Regions from separate parts of the Paenibacillus sp. 481 genome, predicted to be linked through region 1. Evidence: riboswitches for the same ligand, from Rfam matches in the RefSeq annotation. Region 1 holds a riboswitch; the other holds the start of a gene.
The links. Region 1 has a riboswitch for cyclic di-AMP ahead of KIK04_RS22955 (C40 family peptidase). Riboswitches for the same ligand answer to the same signal wherever they lie in the genome.

Region 1 (7,487 bases):
GCATAGCCAGTTTCTGTTTCACCCTCGCTGTTGAGCTCTTCAATCAAACCGGAGTAAAAATGGGCGCCAGCCTTTGCCAGCCGATACCAAGCCTGATTCCGTCGCTGTGAGAGCCAAGGACAAATAATACCAGCAGCCGCATCTGTAGCTTGGCCTTTATCTTTGCGATCTACAATAATGACATCTGCACCCATCTTTGCTAATTGGTATGCTGTCGATGCTCCAAGAATTCCTGATCCAATAACAATGACTTTCTTCATAGGTACATCCCTTTCCTCAATCACTATATCCATTATAGCGAACACAGTAAAAAGTATAACAAATAGAAAAGAGAAAGAGCAAAAGTTGCTCTTTCTCTTTATTTATGTTTGACTGGTTCGTTAGTCGTACAGGCTCTACTTATGCATCATTTTTTTCCAATCACGAATTACTCTGCATGGCACATCCATCCCGCCATAATGCCCGTCGAGTAAAATCGAGTTATTTTCGTAAAACCAGCTTCCGCCAATAACCCTTCGATTTGTGTTTCAGGAAGGAAAGAAAGTTTCGCCAAGGCGTGGCTTATCATCTCGTCTGTTTCGGATAATTCGCGACCACCTTCTACCCAGAAGCTTTTCCATATTTGCATCCTGTCCTGCAGTTCGGAATTGTCACGGTCTCCATACGCACTTACGAGAACGAAAGGAGCACCTGACTTCAGTTTATTTTTTATGGACACGAGTAGGTTCAACTTTTCTTGAATATCGTTAATGAAGTGAAGAACCAAAATACAGCTTGCCGCATCGAACTTCGAATCGGACTGAGGAAGGTCATCTATCGTCCCATGGATGAGGCTAACGCGACTTTCAAAGCCTAGTTCAACTACTTTATACTTAGCTATCTTAAGCATCTCTTCTGAAGGGTCGACTCCAGTAAATGTCCATGTCGGGTTAGATGGTCCCCACGCGGAAAGTTCATTGCCGGTGCCTGCTCCGATCACGAGCAAGGAGGCCGCTTGCTCGCCTAATTGTAAGCGGTAATACGATTGAACCATTGCAAATAACGCGTCATACGTCGGAACCGAGATACGAGAGTTTTTTTCGTACGTTGCTGCCATTGCAGAATTGAATGTAGGATCTTTAGTCATTGCTTAACTCCATTTCGTGTTCATGATTGATATTTTAAGGATATTAAAGATAGTTGTAATCGATAATTAGATTAAAAATTAATTCGCTACATAATGTATGAAATTCACAACATTTCTGTCTACCTTCTGTAAGACATGTTCTATCGTTTGAGTTTGTAAATGATTTTCCATTTTTTGCTCAGCTTCATTCATTACTTTTTCGATGAAACAATTTTGTCTATCATGTATCTTATTGTCTAAGCTACAATTAAATAACGAAGTTGTCCCCTCAATAGCATGTATGATATCTAAAAATGTAATCGTTTTTACATCTTTAATTAATTTGTATCCACCGTTTACCCCTGTGCCCGATTCAATAAAGCCGGACTTAACTAAAGTCGTTAATACTTTAGAAAGATACGTAGGCGACACTTTCTGTACTTCAGCCAATGGCTTTACACCTATTGTCTTGCCCGCTGGTAACAGGGCCAAATAAACGATCGTATGCAGGGCATAATTCGTTGCCTTCGAATACTTCACTCTTCTCACCTCTTAATTAAAGACTCAATGAGTCTATAATATCTCCAATGACTTAGATAAGTCAAGTTAGCACACCTCATCGGCCGCTTGTCTTCATCGTAAATACGCTTCAAAAAAGAAAAGACAGCCACATATTTCTGGCTGCCGTCTTTTAATGTTTATAGAGCCTATATACTAGAAACTTGTTATTTTTCCATTACAGCAAAGTAATTATCTTCATAATCGGCAAAGTTAAACACTCTGCTGGAACCCATATTTACAATTTCTCCGACTTTAACATTTTTATTGACTAATTCGCTATGTAATTCATTAAAATTCTCTGCAAAAAACATCAAAGAAGGTGTCCCCAGATTCATTCCAGGTGACATTTTAGCAACGAGTTCTTTATTGTGCAGAATGATGCTTGTCTCGGCTCCTGTTGTTGGAGCAATTTCAATCCATCTCATTCCTTGGCCGTTATTTTCTTCAGAAATGACACGAAACCCTACTTTTTCTGTCCAAAAATTCACTGCCTCATCTTGGTTATTTACATACAACATAATTTGACCGACTTTACTAATCATAACCAGCGACACTCCCTTCATAGTAAGTACATCCCAAACCCGATGCTCTTATTCCTTTCCATCGAGCAGGTTTCTGATACCCCACGACATCCGATACGGGCGATTAATGCAACAAAATGTTCTTAGCTTCCCCCTAGTTCGTCTTGTCTACTTTACGAAGAAACTTCAAACCATGCAGGTTCGTTCTTTCTTAAGCCTCATGCTCCATACTAGTCATTACGGAATATACATCCTCAGATATTACACGACGAGCTGTAACGTATCGTTTTTCGTAATAGTTCTCAGATAGTTTACTAATTCGAACACCTTTATTGCTTGAAGAATGAGCAAATTGTCCGTCTCCTATGAATATACCGGCATGAGAAATACCTTTACCGTCCGTATTAAAGAAGACAAGATCGCCAGGTTGTAAATCTTCTTGTTCCACATGTTCTCCTTCTTCGGCTTGTAACTTTGAGGTTCTTGGAAGATCTACATCATACTGATTAAATATGTGCAAAATGAATCCCGAGCAATCAAATCCATCTACGGTCGTACCTCCCCATTTATAAGGCGTCCCGACCACTTCATCAACTGCATGTTCGATCTTCATTTCATCAGCGAAGGCACTCCCCGCAAAGCTAAAACACATCACACTCACTAATAATGATGCTACAACTTTTTTCAAAACTAGTTTCCCCCTTCGATGCCTACGAGGTTAGCTAAGGGTTCGGAAGAAGGTTTCCCTATAATCTTTTTGCAATAGATTAATTCACCCAAGTGGATCCCCCGTTTCCTGAACAGGAATTCGGCAAAATACAATTTTTTTGGTACGTTTATACCCTTTCTTTTTTTACTAACCAATTCCTGCTTTATAACCATTAGAAAAATCTAACTTATGTGTCGATTTTTCTAAAATTGATCCACTAGCCCATAACTGATTTGACACTAACCTTTATGTAAGTACCTGTACTAAAAGTGCATACTTACATTTTTGTAGTGATCTCTTTATACTCAAAACATAAATCACAAACCACCCTTAAAGGAGGACAAAACTTTGAAAACTCTTGTAATCGTAACACACCCAAGCATAGAAACATCCGTCATCAATAAACGGTGGGTCGAGGAACTCCATAAATATCCGGAAAAATATACGGTACATGAATTGCATAAGGTTTACCCTGACGGAAACATCGATGTGGAAAAAGAGCAACAACTCATTGAATCACATGGTAATCTGGTTCTACAGTTCCCAGTGTATTGGTTTAATTGCCCGCCGCTGCTTAAAAAATGGCTTGATGACGTGTTTGCATATGGTTGGGCTTATGGTTCAAACGGAGGCGATAAATTAAAAGATCGCAAAATTGCTTTAGCTGTATCGGCCGGAATTAAACAAGCAGATTATAGTGCAGAGGGAAGATATAAGTACACACTGGAACATTTGTTAGCTCCTTTTGAAACTTCCTTCCTATACTGCCATGCCGATTATCGTTCGTTCTTTGCGTTTTATGGCACAGAATATGAGCCGTCTGCAAGCGAAGTGGACACAAGTGCACAAAATTATTTGAAGTTTATTAACAATCTGTAATCAATTACTTGATTAAAGCTAAATAAAAAAGAAGTATTTCCGTGTTCAGGAGATACTTCTTTTGATTTACATGAGCTCATTATGCCGCATTACCTCATTTTAATTTTGGACAAGTTAAGCAGTAATCATGATCATCCGAAATTTTGTATAAAAAGCAGCATGTCTTTCGAACACGGATCGGCGTGTCCGAATAAGACGTTGTACATTTAGGACTGTTATACTTTTTCATCGGATTCTCTCTTTCTCCAAAGAGATGTGCTGGCGCTTCTTGAACTAAATATTGAAAATCTTCTTGAATACGAGCTTTTTGTTGATCACTAGCCCCCTCTAACATGCGCCTTTCATACAGCCAATATACGGAAATAGCTGCATTTTCCCATAAAATAGAGGTCGGCACCTTTGCCACTTTGGAGACAGAATTCCACACTTCCGCCATATTCCCCGCAAAAATACGTTGAATCATTTGTTCACGCCAAATATACCGATCTCCGCCTGTAGGCTCGGTTACTCGCCAATCGCTTAAACATACCTCAGGCAGCCAAGACTTGTCTTCATCCACGGACTCAATATGACAGTTTTCAATCGAGTAATCCAATCCCTTATTAAACATCGTCATGGCATAAAGGCCAGAAGCCATTGTGAGATAAGCATATCTCTTGGACAATTGAGACAAGCTAGCAGCTGCATTTGAGCATTGAAAGATCGTCTTTGCCGCTTCTAAGTATTCCTGACACTTTGCTGTATCCAACAAATCTACCGCTGGAATGGATAAACGGCTGTCTCGCGACGCATGTAAGGTCAAACGAAAATGTTCTGTTAGAATGTTTACTTCCTCTGGCTCAAACAAGGACAGCTGCAAGTTACTCTTATTCATTCTCTCTCTACCTCTTCCATGTAGGCTGTTTCCCATCAGTTATTGATGACGATTACGATACAGTAAGTAAATAAAAAATGGCGCCCCAATTCCAGATACAAATACACCGGCTGGAATATCAAGCGGAATAAAGGCGGTTCTGGCCACGATATCTGCTGCACACACGATCATCCCACCGATGAGGGCCGACACGAGAACCAATCCTCCCATTGCTCGTCCAACCAGTTGTCTGGCGATATGCGGTGCAATTAAACCTACAAATCCTATGCCTCCAGCGAACGCTACAGCCGATCCTGCTAAGGCAACACTAACAAATAGCAAACCGAATCGGTGCATTTGCACCCGAACACCTAGACTAGTGGCGACTTGGTCCCCCATCTCCTGTGCATTCGCGGTTCTGGAAAATAATAAGGTTAATGGGACAAAAATAAGCACCCAGGGTAGCATAGCATAAACCTTCGCCCAACTCGCACCGTATACACTTCCAGTTAGCCAGAGATAAGCATGGCTCGTAGTGACCGTACTACCGAGTACGAGCAGCAACGTGGTCATCGCCCCCATCGCTGCCGCCATCCCAATTCCGACAAGAACAAGTCGAATCGGGGTGACCCCTTTTTTCCATGCTAATGTATAAACAAGCATAGACATGATTCCGGCACCTGCTATAGCGGCAGCAGGCAGCCATTTCATGCTTATGGAGCCAGCAAAATAAGTGATAAAAATAACAGCCGCGAAGGAAGCTCCACCTGTAATCCCAACTATATCTGGAGAGCCAAGCGGATTTCTAATCATACTTTGCAAAATAAGGCCCGAAACGCCAAGCGCAGCTCCCACGAGCAAGGCAAGTAACATGCGCGGAAGTCTGATGGAATCAATAATAAACGTAAATTTCCCATTCCCGATGCCCAATACTTGTTTGATTACCTCTACAGGGGGAATCATCGTACTACCGATGGATAACCCCACCAAAAATAGCATGAGAAGTAGACATCCTAATCCAAAAAGGACAACGATCGTTTTCTTGTCCAGAAAAATAGACGCTGTTGCAGACCGATTTCGTAACGAAATGTATTTACTCACGTTTTTTTAAGCCCCCTGCGCGCAATATAAATAAAGAAGGGTGTTCCAATTATAGCGGTCATGACGCCAATCGGAACTTCCTGGGGCATAATAATAAATCTTGCAGACACATCTGCCAGCAGCAATAAACTGGCTCCAAATATCGCACAATAAGGTATAATCCAGCGATAATCGATTCCTACAAGACCACGAACAAGATGTGGGACAATTAAACCTACAAAGCCAATAGATCCCCCTACTGCAACGGAGCCTCCGGCAAGGCATACGATAGCAGTTGCCATTAATACTTTCACTAAAGTGGTTCGTTGACCCAAACTTGTTGCTATATCATCTCCAGAGGTAAGAATGTTGATCGAATTTCCTAGTAAACATGCCAACAGCCAGCCTCCAACGATAAACGGCAATACAGGAACTAGCATTTCGACTGATTTCCCTGCTACAGAACCAGCTAGCCAGAATAGCACTTGTTCTAAATTTTGTTCACTTATGACTAGCATCCCTTGAGTTAAGCTTACGAATAAGGCCGTCATAGCCGATCCGGCCAAAACTATTTTAATTGGTGATAGTCCGTCTCTTCCTATCGATCCAAGAAAATAGACCATTGCTGCTGCGACTCCAGCGCCAAAAAAGGCAGCCCACATATAGTGGGTTAAGGAAGAGAGTGAAAAGAAAGTGAGGGCGAGTACAATAAAAAAAATAGCGCCCGCGTTGATGCCGAACGTACTAGGAGACGCTAGTGGATTTTTCGTCAATGCTTGCATGAGTGCTCCAGCAATCGCCAAGCTCGCCCCAATAACGGTTGCAATTACTGCTCGTGAAATTCTTGACGTTGTGACAATAACATGTTCTTCGGACTGTCCGTCAAAATGAGTAAAGGCTTCGATGGCCGTACGAAATGAGATCGGAATTTGCCCATAAACAATACTGAGCATAAATGAAGCCATAAGAAGGCATAAACCAAAAATTAAACCTATCATTTTTGCTGTTAGACTCGAAAATAAATGTATCATTCTTCTCGTTTCCACTCCTGTTTGTATCGAACAACAAGAATAGAGGTCATGAATACACCTCTATTCTTGTGATAAGTTTATTTATTACTTATTATTTTTTAATTCGAATCGATCATAAAGTTCATCCAGCATCATGTTGGCAGCAATAATACCGCCCCCCATGTTCCATACCACTTCGCCAACTTCATATACTTGGTTCAGCTTAACCGAATCGAGCTTTTTCCATAAAGGATGTGCTTTCCATTCATCGTATGTTTGCTGAACAGCTGGCTCACCTTCAGGGTCTGTCAAAAATACGAAGCTGACATCTGCGTTCATATTCGGAATACTCTCTTTATCCGTCAAACGGATTACTGTCGAACCTTTATCAACTTCTTTCTGTAAAAATTCAGTACGTGCAAAACCGAGCTCACTTAAAATATCGCCAGCGAAGCTACCCGCATAAATTCGCGCTTGACCAGCTCTAAAGTTAAGTACAGATGCTTTCATCGGCCACTTGCTTCCGAGCTTTGCAGTAATTTGTTGTTTGAAATCGGCTATCCTATTCTCCCATTGGGATAGAAGGGTTTGCGCCTCATTTTGCTTATTCGCCGCATTTCCAACAAGCTCAACCGTTTCTTTAAACTTGAATAGTGTTTCATGAGTGACAGTAGGTGCAATTTGAGTTAGCTGTTCGTAGATGGCTTCATGACGTACTTTAGATGCAATAATTAAATCGGGGTTCAGCTTTGATATCTCTTCTAAATTG
Region 2 (7,487 bases), 1.6 Mb from region 1:
CGCAAATTATTCAAGCTTTACCGGACACTCACCCTGAATTTGAAGGCATTAGCGGCATCAAAGATCAGTCAGCCATCGTAACCAAAAGCATTATTTCCTATTTGAATAGTCTTGCGGAGTTAGAAGAAGCGATGGCTGATCAATTGAAACATGTAATGCAGGAACTTCATGAAGCAGCGGAAGAGTAGGGTGTTGAGCAAAGGAGGGAAAGGTCCGGTGAGTAAAGAACGGTCGTTGTTAATGATGGCAGAGGCAATGGCCAAAATGCAGTGGAATATCGCCATGATATTGGAAGCGAAGGCGATTGAAGCTGAAAAAAAGCGAAACTGGGTGCTGAACCATTTAACGCAACAATCGTTTACGACGGATAAGGAACAATTGTCGGATTCATTAGAAGTGCATGATCAAGTCATCGAGATGATAGAAGGCTTAACGAAGCTGCAACAGAGCCTTTCGCGCAACATGAAAGCTCTTACGAAAGGATCGAACAACGTGTCCGGTGAGCACGGTTTCCCTGATGGTGCGTTTGGCGGTGAATTTGATTTAGGAGACAATTAGAGATGAATGTATGGGAGAGCGAGCAAGCTGTAAAAATTGACTTGATTAGTGCTATCATTCGAAGCCAGCATGCACTAGCCACCATGCTGGAGCAGGTGGCAGAGCTAAATCAATATTCTGAACCTTCTGTAAAACAGCTCGGAGATAACATTCGGCTGCTCTCGAATTACCAACAAGGCCTGTGCAAGATGGTTACAGGCTGGCGCTGGCGCACGATTATGAAAGGCACTCCTGCTGAGCCATGGTTGATCGAGGCATGTAGATTGCAGCGTGTTTCAGTTGAAGGAGTGCAGGAGGAAGGAGTTGCCGAACATTATGGCACGCAAACAGGTAACACGACGCATACGGGCGCGGAAGACGAGAGCACCAAAACGTCGTTCCGTGAAGAGACAAGAACAATTGCTCTCTAAATTGTTTCGTAAAGTACGTTCCGTCAAATCAGGATCAAGCCGTTCAGGTACGGTGCGAAAAGTTGTGCGAAAAGTGGCACGAAAAAAGCGATCACAGCCCAAAGGAAAGCTTGTTCGTACAGTTCAACCATCGAAGCAGGCGGTAAATGAGGCGTATAACGAAAGTTTTAATGAAGCGTACAATGAAGGCTTCAATACAGGCTTTGCTAAAGGCTTTGAAGACGGTCATCATTTAGCATATGCGGGTCAAACCTAATGCATGTAAGGACGAGAAATGTTCTAACATGGGCTCGGACTTTGCGGTTAACGTACGCATGCCGGGTTTTTTTGCATGGACAAGCATGTCTGGGGGGAACTTGGTCGTGATTGGACGAGTCTGAAAGAGTTTGAATACACGCACACGTAGGGAATAGCCTGTTTTTTAGCTTTGCGGACACACGTCCATGATGCACTTGCCATGGCGGCATATATTAAATTCGATATAACAAATATGAGGCGTAATGTGCATAGTGAGGATAGCTTGCGCCAGAAGCTGGGTGAATCGTGACGTGAGAAGTATACTCGTTAATCGCCAAGAAGAAGGGAGGCAGCATGGATTTCGACAGGGATATGCGGACGGCTATCGGTTGGGGCTTGGTGAATCGATCGTTGCTAAAGCCACCTTTCCCGCAAGCATGCCTCACGATTTGCGTGTTCTATACATTCCGCAAGGATTTGATGCGATAGATCGTGGAGTCAGTGTAGCATTAAGCAAGCTGACTAAGGAATTCGTGTCTGCTGAAGCGTCACAAATGTTAGCGACAGCGGAGCAAATGCGTCCTGATGTCGTACTCGTTATGAATGGGCTGCATGTGTTTCCAGCCGATCACTTGGAACATTTGACACGTTTAAGAGAATTGGGGATCAAGTCAGCTGTGTGGTTTGTAGATGATCCGTATTTTACAGAAGATACAGCAAAGGCTGCTCCGTACTATGATATGATTTTCACCCATGAGCGAGCCTGTCTGCCCTTTTATGCGAGTTTAGGTTGTTTTTATGTTCTGCATTTACCGCTTGGCGTAGGAACTTCAACGTTCCACCCTGTGCGGACAGCTGCCTGTTACAAGTACGATATTTGCTTTATCGGCAATGCATTTTGGAACCGAGCCCGCTTATTTGACGAGCTTGCCCCCTATCTCCTGCGTAAAAAAGTGATTATAGCGGGCGGACATTGGGATCGATTAACGCAGTATGCACAGTTAAAACCGCTGTTGCGCGAAGGCTGGGTGCCGATCGAGGAGACTGTTCATTATTACAATGCGGCTAAGATTGTTATCAATATGCATCGGCCTTCGGAATACGGACTGGACAATCGAAACAGCTTCCATATTACGGGTCAGTCCTTAAACCCCCGCACATACGAAATCGCGGCTTGTGGTACGTTGCAGCTCATTGATTCGCGCAGTGAGCTTCTAGAAATGTATACACCTGGCTTCGATATCGATACGTTCGAAACAGCAGCCGAACTTATTCACAAGCTTGATTATTATTTAAATCATGAATCGGAGCGCTTTCGTATAGCGATGAACGGGCTGCAAACGACCTTTCAACGCCATACGTTCGAGCATCGAGTGGATCAAATGCTAAGGGTTATGAAGGGCTAGGAGTCACGCGATAAGAGAGGAGCTGTAAGATGCGTAAGTCCCATTTAAGGTCGTTGCGCCGGACGCTTGCCATGAATAAGCATCCGATAAGGAATGCTCGTCAGCGTGGACAACATGAAGGGAACCATAAAGGATATGCGGAGGGGTACATCCGGGGACGCTCGCAATTTATTATGCATACCGTGCATGCAAATCCCGACATGAGACAGATTCATGTCATGTATGTGTCATCAGGAAAAGGTTTTCCATATTCACCATTGGATGAAGCCATTGTAACAACGCTGCAAAGCACAGTTGCTCATCTTTCCATAGCAGGGCCACGTGATCCAGTTGCGCAGACGGCAGCACAAATTCGTCCCGATCTTGTGCTTGTATTAGATGGAATGGAATTTCCAGTCGAACAACTGAATGAGCTTAGACAGTCTGGCATTCGGACGGCTGTATGGATTACAGACGATCCTTACTATACCGACATTATGACCCTTGTCGTGCCGCATTACGACTATGTATTTACGCTAGAATTAAACTGCGTCGAATATTATCGCTTATTAGGCTGTAAGCACGTGCATTATTTGCCGTTTGGAGTGTTTCCGCTCCATTTTCGCCCACGCCATACGATTAGCCCTGTACGCCGAGATGTCAGCTTTATCGGTTCGGGCTATTGGAACCGAATTCGATCATTCAATCCGATTATTTCTCGCCTTGCGACGCATAACATCGTAATCTCCGGCTTGTGGTGGGATCGCCTGACCCATTTTTCTCGCTACAAGAAGCGCATTGAGTTAAATAAATGGATGGGCCCGCATGAAACAGCGACGTTGTACAACGGCAGCAAAATTGTGATCAATATGCATCGCTCCGTCGAGGATGAGACGGTTAACAACAACAAAGCTCGTATTCCCGCTGTTTCACCTAATCCACGAACGTTTGAAATTTCCGGTTGCGGAACACTCCAACTAACCGATGTTCGCGCGGATTTGCCCCGTTTTTATACGCCTGGCGTTGAAATTGAGACTTACAGATCCTCGGAGGAGTTAGTGAGCAAGGTTGAATATTACTTGCATAACGAGGAGGCAAGACGAGAAATCGCGCTGCGCAGTCTAGAGCGGACGATGAGAGAACATACCTATATGAATCGAATTAACGAACTTCTGCGCGTCGTTTTTGATCCACCATCTGATCAACAGCAGCACCTTAACCAACTGAACTCAATCGACCAATCAAACCCATTCGGTCAACCAAACCCACACTACCAATCAAATTCAATCGGCCAGTCAAACTGACCCAGCCCACATGACCAACCAAATCCACTCACCTAACCTAGTCCATATGGATAGCAACGACACCTACTAGATCAAAGCTTGCCTCATCCTACCTCTACCTTGTAAATGCCCAACCGTCTCTCCCTATATTGTACCTTTACCCTTTACTTGACAGGAGTAGGACAATAACATAAAGCCCGGGCAACATCTGCTCGGGCTTTGCTCTATGCGCATTTTGTCAAATGAGCGTTTGTTCAATTTCCACCATATCTAGCTTGCCTCCATTTTCGAGCACGATGCTTAGCCAAATTCGTTTAACAGGCTGCCCTGTAACACGCTGCACGACGTCTTCCAGAGCAGCTGCACGCTCCTGTTGTTCCATTTGCTGCATCGGTTTGTCGATATTGCGCTCCCGGACCCAATTTGGCAGCAGCGGCACTTCACTTCCGGCTGGAGCATGCTCATCGTGGCGAGGGCAACTACGAAAAAAAATCATGTCATGAAAAAAGCTGACATCTGTTGCGTACGCCGCGTCCGTTGGCTGCGGCTGTTCATCGGTGCATAATCGGCAAGCACGAATCGAGCTAAAAAAACGTTCGTTATTCCAACGCTGCCACTCTGTAATGAGCATTTTCCGCTGAAGTTCAAGGTCGCCCGAGCATTCCAATACGAACTCCTCCTCAAAAACGTTGTGAGCGTATCCTAACGTGATCTGGGAATCGGTGTAAATAGATACAAACCTATTTTTTTACGCCAATTTCATTGAAAGTAGCGCTTACATGCAGCTCGTTATTGGAATTGCTGCTAATATCTCTTGAAATCACCATAATTCACGAACGGTTGAGCGTTAGCGAGCTAATGATCTGATTTTGGAAGATTGAACTTGATTTCATGCATGTCTTGCATCGGAATTACCATTTATGAGCTTTCACGGTGATTTACAGGTTAAGGCAATCAGGCGTAATATTCAGTTCAGCAATACAACGTATCCGAACGTCTAGATCGCTGAGTTCCGTCAATCGACGGAAGCGGGGGAACCAATAAGCGAAATCGGCCATAATGGGCAAATTTGCGCATTATCCGTTCGTAGGGGTGAATTTGAAGCAGCGTGCTGCTTTGATAGGGGGACTTCTCGCTCCCGAATCCGTCAGCTAACCTCGTAAGCGTGTGAGAAGAGGCGTGCCTAGTCTGATCTGGCGCATTTCCTCTTTCTTGTGGAAAAAAAGGCGACGGTAATGAAGACAGGAGGAACAGGATATGTTTGAAGCAGATCGCATCGTTACTGTGTTTGCACCGAATGCGATGGGCGTAGACTTTGTGCGTCAGTTAAGGGGAGCAGGGATACCTACTGCGGCCATTGTAAACAGCACCCGAATGGCCAAGAAGCTGGAGAAGTTGGGTGTCAAGCACATGTGTCACCTGAATACGTCCGATCCGAAAGCTTGGATCGTACCGCATGTGCCTGTAGGACGTATTTTCATTTTCGAGCAAAGTTTCGCGTTGACGTGCCGCTTGCTGCAAGTGTGCCGACATTGGACAACAGACCCGATAACGGTCGTTACTAAACATCATCATCCGCATTCGATTTACCGATTGCTAGGTGCGAACTACATCGTGTTCACGCAATCGGATCAAGTAAGCTTTTTAATGACGGAACTTATTCATGCCGTTACAGACTGCCCGACGCCAACAGCGTTGTAAATGCTGAACCGTGATATGAACGATGCTTCGTCTTCACATTAAAAAAATAGGCTATGCTCATCGCTGAGTTCCGTCAATCGACGGAAGCGGGGGAACCACAAGTACAGCATGCGTAACGACAGCTCACACGAGCTGCAAGTCGCGCATGTGAGGGGTGAATCTTGGCTCAAGCCAAGTAGGGCGACTCAATGCGCCCGAATCCGTCAGCTAACCTCGTAAGCGTCCATAGAGGCCGCCTTATTTCGTCGTGGCTACGTACGGCTTTCATTTGCTGTGCGTTAGTGAGGCCGCGCGGAAAGGACCCTCTTTCCGTGCGGCCTTTTTGCGTGCTTTTTTACGTATCGTGACGAAAAATTCAGTTATCTTGCGCACTTGTGCTGCTACTGATAAACCGTTGCTGGAACAGGAAAGTTGAACAGAAAAAGGGGAGGAATTCAAGATGTACGACGTGGTCATGTTAATGCTTCTTAGTATGCTCGGCTTAACGAGCATCGGCATCTTACACTGGTGTACTCGGGAAGTTGGAGATCGGGGTGAACGATTGTGACCATTGGACTATTTGTTATCGTTGGGGCCTTGTTCATCTACTTAGGTTACGCATTAGTGAAGCCAGAAAAATTTTAAACACAATTTATTCTAGGGTGCTCGACAAGAGTCGCTGTCATATGGGAAAGGTGGAAATACAATGAGTGCATTAGGATGGATTTCAATCGGGGTAACGCTGCTGCTCGTCCTGCTGTTAGCGCGGCCAACCGGAATTTATTTGGCCAAGGTGTTCGACAACAACGGGGGGCCGCGGCCGCTAGATGCGGTGTTCGGTCCGCTCGATCGACTATTATTTAAACTATTTGGTATCAAAGAAGTGAATCAGAGCTGGAAAAACTACGCTTTTGCAGCGCTGCTGTCCAATATATTGATGATTGGCATTACTTACGCGATCTTTCGTCTGCAAGGCATCCTGCCGCTTAATCCGAGTGGGATTCCGGGTATGGAGCCGTCGCTCGCTTTTAATACGGCAATAAGCTTTATGGCAAATACGAACTTGCAGCATTACAGCGGGGAAAGTGGATTATCTTATTTATCCCAAATGGTCGGCATTACGTTCTTGATGTTTACAGCGCCAGCCACGTTCTTAGCTGTCGTGTTCGCCTTTATTCGTGGCTTAATCGGTAAGCCGCTCGGCAACTTCCTTGCCGATTTAGTTCGCTCGATTACACGTGTATTTTTACCGATTTCGATTGTAGCGGGCTTGATCTTTGTTCTGCTTGGTGTACCACAAACGTTCAGTCCAACGGAAACGGCTATCACGATTGAGGGAGCGGAACAGCACATCGCTCGTGGACCAGCAGCCTCGCTGATTGCGATTAAAGAGCTAGGCAACAATGGTGGTGGGTTTTTCGGAGTCAACTCTGCGCATCCGTTCGAGAACCCAGATGGAATCAGCAATATGCTGCAAATGCTGCTTATGATGCTAATCGGTACATCGCTACCGTTTGCTTACGGCCGTATGGTCGGTAGTCCCAAAGAAGGCAGAGTACTTTTCGTCGCGATGTCGATGATGTTCATTATGCTGCTAGGTACGTCTATTGCAGCCGAACAAGCTGGAAATCCTGTAATGAACGCTTATGGATTTAGTGGCAGCGGCAGCATGGAAGGCAAGGAAGTTCGTTTCGGTATCGCAGGATCGTCGTTATATTCGGTTGTTACAACGGCATCAGAGACCGGTGGCGTGAATACAATGCACGATACACTGACTCCACTCGGCGGAATCGTTACGCTGGCCAATATGATGCTGAACACCGTATTTGGCGGGGTCGGGGCAGGATTTTTGAACGTATTGATGTACGCGATGATCGCTGTGTTCTTATCTGGCCTAATGGTCGGGCGTACACCGGAATTCCTTGGCCGCAAGC

Region 2: it holds a riboswitch for cyclic di-AMP, as region 1 does, so the genes downstream of both, KIK04_RS05195 (hypothetical protein) here and KIK04_RS22955 (C40 family peptidase) in region 1, are expected to answer to the same signal.

The regions. Positions count from the first base shown of each region.
Region 1 covers NZ_CP075175.1:5,336,237-5,343,723, forward strand. Annotated here, with positions in the region: gene KIK04_RS22935 (NAD(P)/FAD-dependent oxidoreductase) at 1-260, opposite strand, end outside; gene KIK04_RS22940 (class I SAM-dependent methyltransferase) at 428-1,126, opposite strand; gene KIK04_RS22945 (Rrf2 family transcriptional regulator) at 1,205-1,645, opposite strand; gene KIK04_RS22950 (VOC family protein) at 1,831-2,208, opposite strand; gene KIK04_RS22955 (C40 family peptidase) at 2,399-2,875, opposite strand; cyclic di-AMP (ydaO/yuaA leader) riboswitch at 2,880-3,011, opposite strand; gene KIK04_RS22960 (NAD(P)H-dependent oxidoreductase) at 3,245-3,775, shown strand; gene KIK04_RS22965 ((2Fe-2S)-binding protein) at 3,870-4,649, opposite strand; gene KIK04_RS22970 (FecCD family ABC transporter permease) at 4,689-5,729, opposite strand; gene KIK04_RS22975 (FecCD family ABC transporter permease) at 5,726-6,739, opposite strand; gene KIK04_RS22980 (ABC transporter substrate-binding protein) at 6,824-7,487, opposite strand, start outside.
Region 2 covers NZ_CP075175.1:1,193,612-1,201,098, reverse strand. Annotated here, with positions in the region: gene KIK04_RS05230 (nucleoside-diphosphate sugar epimerase) at 1-188, shown strand, start outside; gene KIK04_RS05225 (alpha-helical endospore appendage domain-containing protein) at 217-558, shown strand; gene KIK04_RS05220 (hypothetical protein) at 561-968, shown strand; gene KIK04_RS05215 (hypothetical protein) at 940-1,224, shown strand; gene KIK04_RS05210 (CgeB family protein) at 1,505-2,611, shown strand; gene KIK04_RS05205 (CgeB family protein) at 2,641-3,894, shown strand; gene KIK04_RS05200 (hypothetical protein) at 4,112-4,540, opposite strand; cyclic di-AMP (ydaO/yuaA leader) riboswitch at 4,867-5,055, shown strand; gene KIK04_RS05195 (hypothetical protein) at 5,131-5,574, shown strand; cyclic di-AMP (ydaO/yuaA leader) riboswitch at 5,626-5,810, shown strand; gene KIK04_RS24385 (potassium-transporting ATPase subunit F) at 6,118-6,198, shown strand; gene kdpA (potassium-transporting ATPase subunit KdpA) at 6,260-7,487, shown strand, end outside.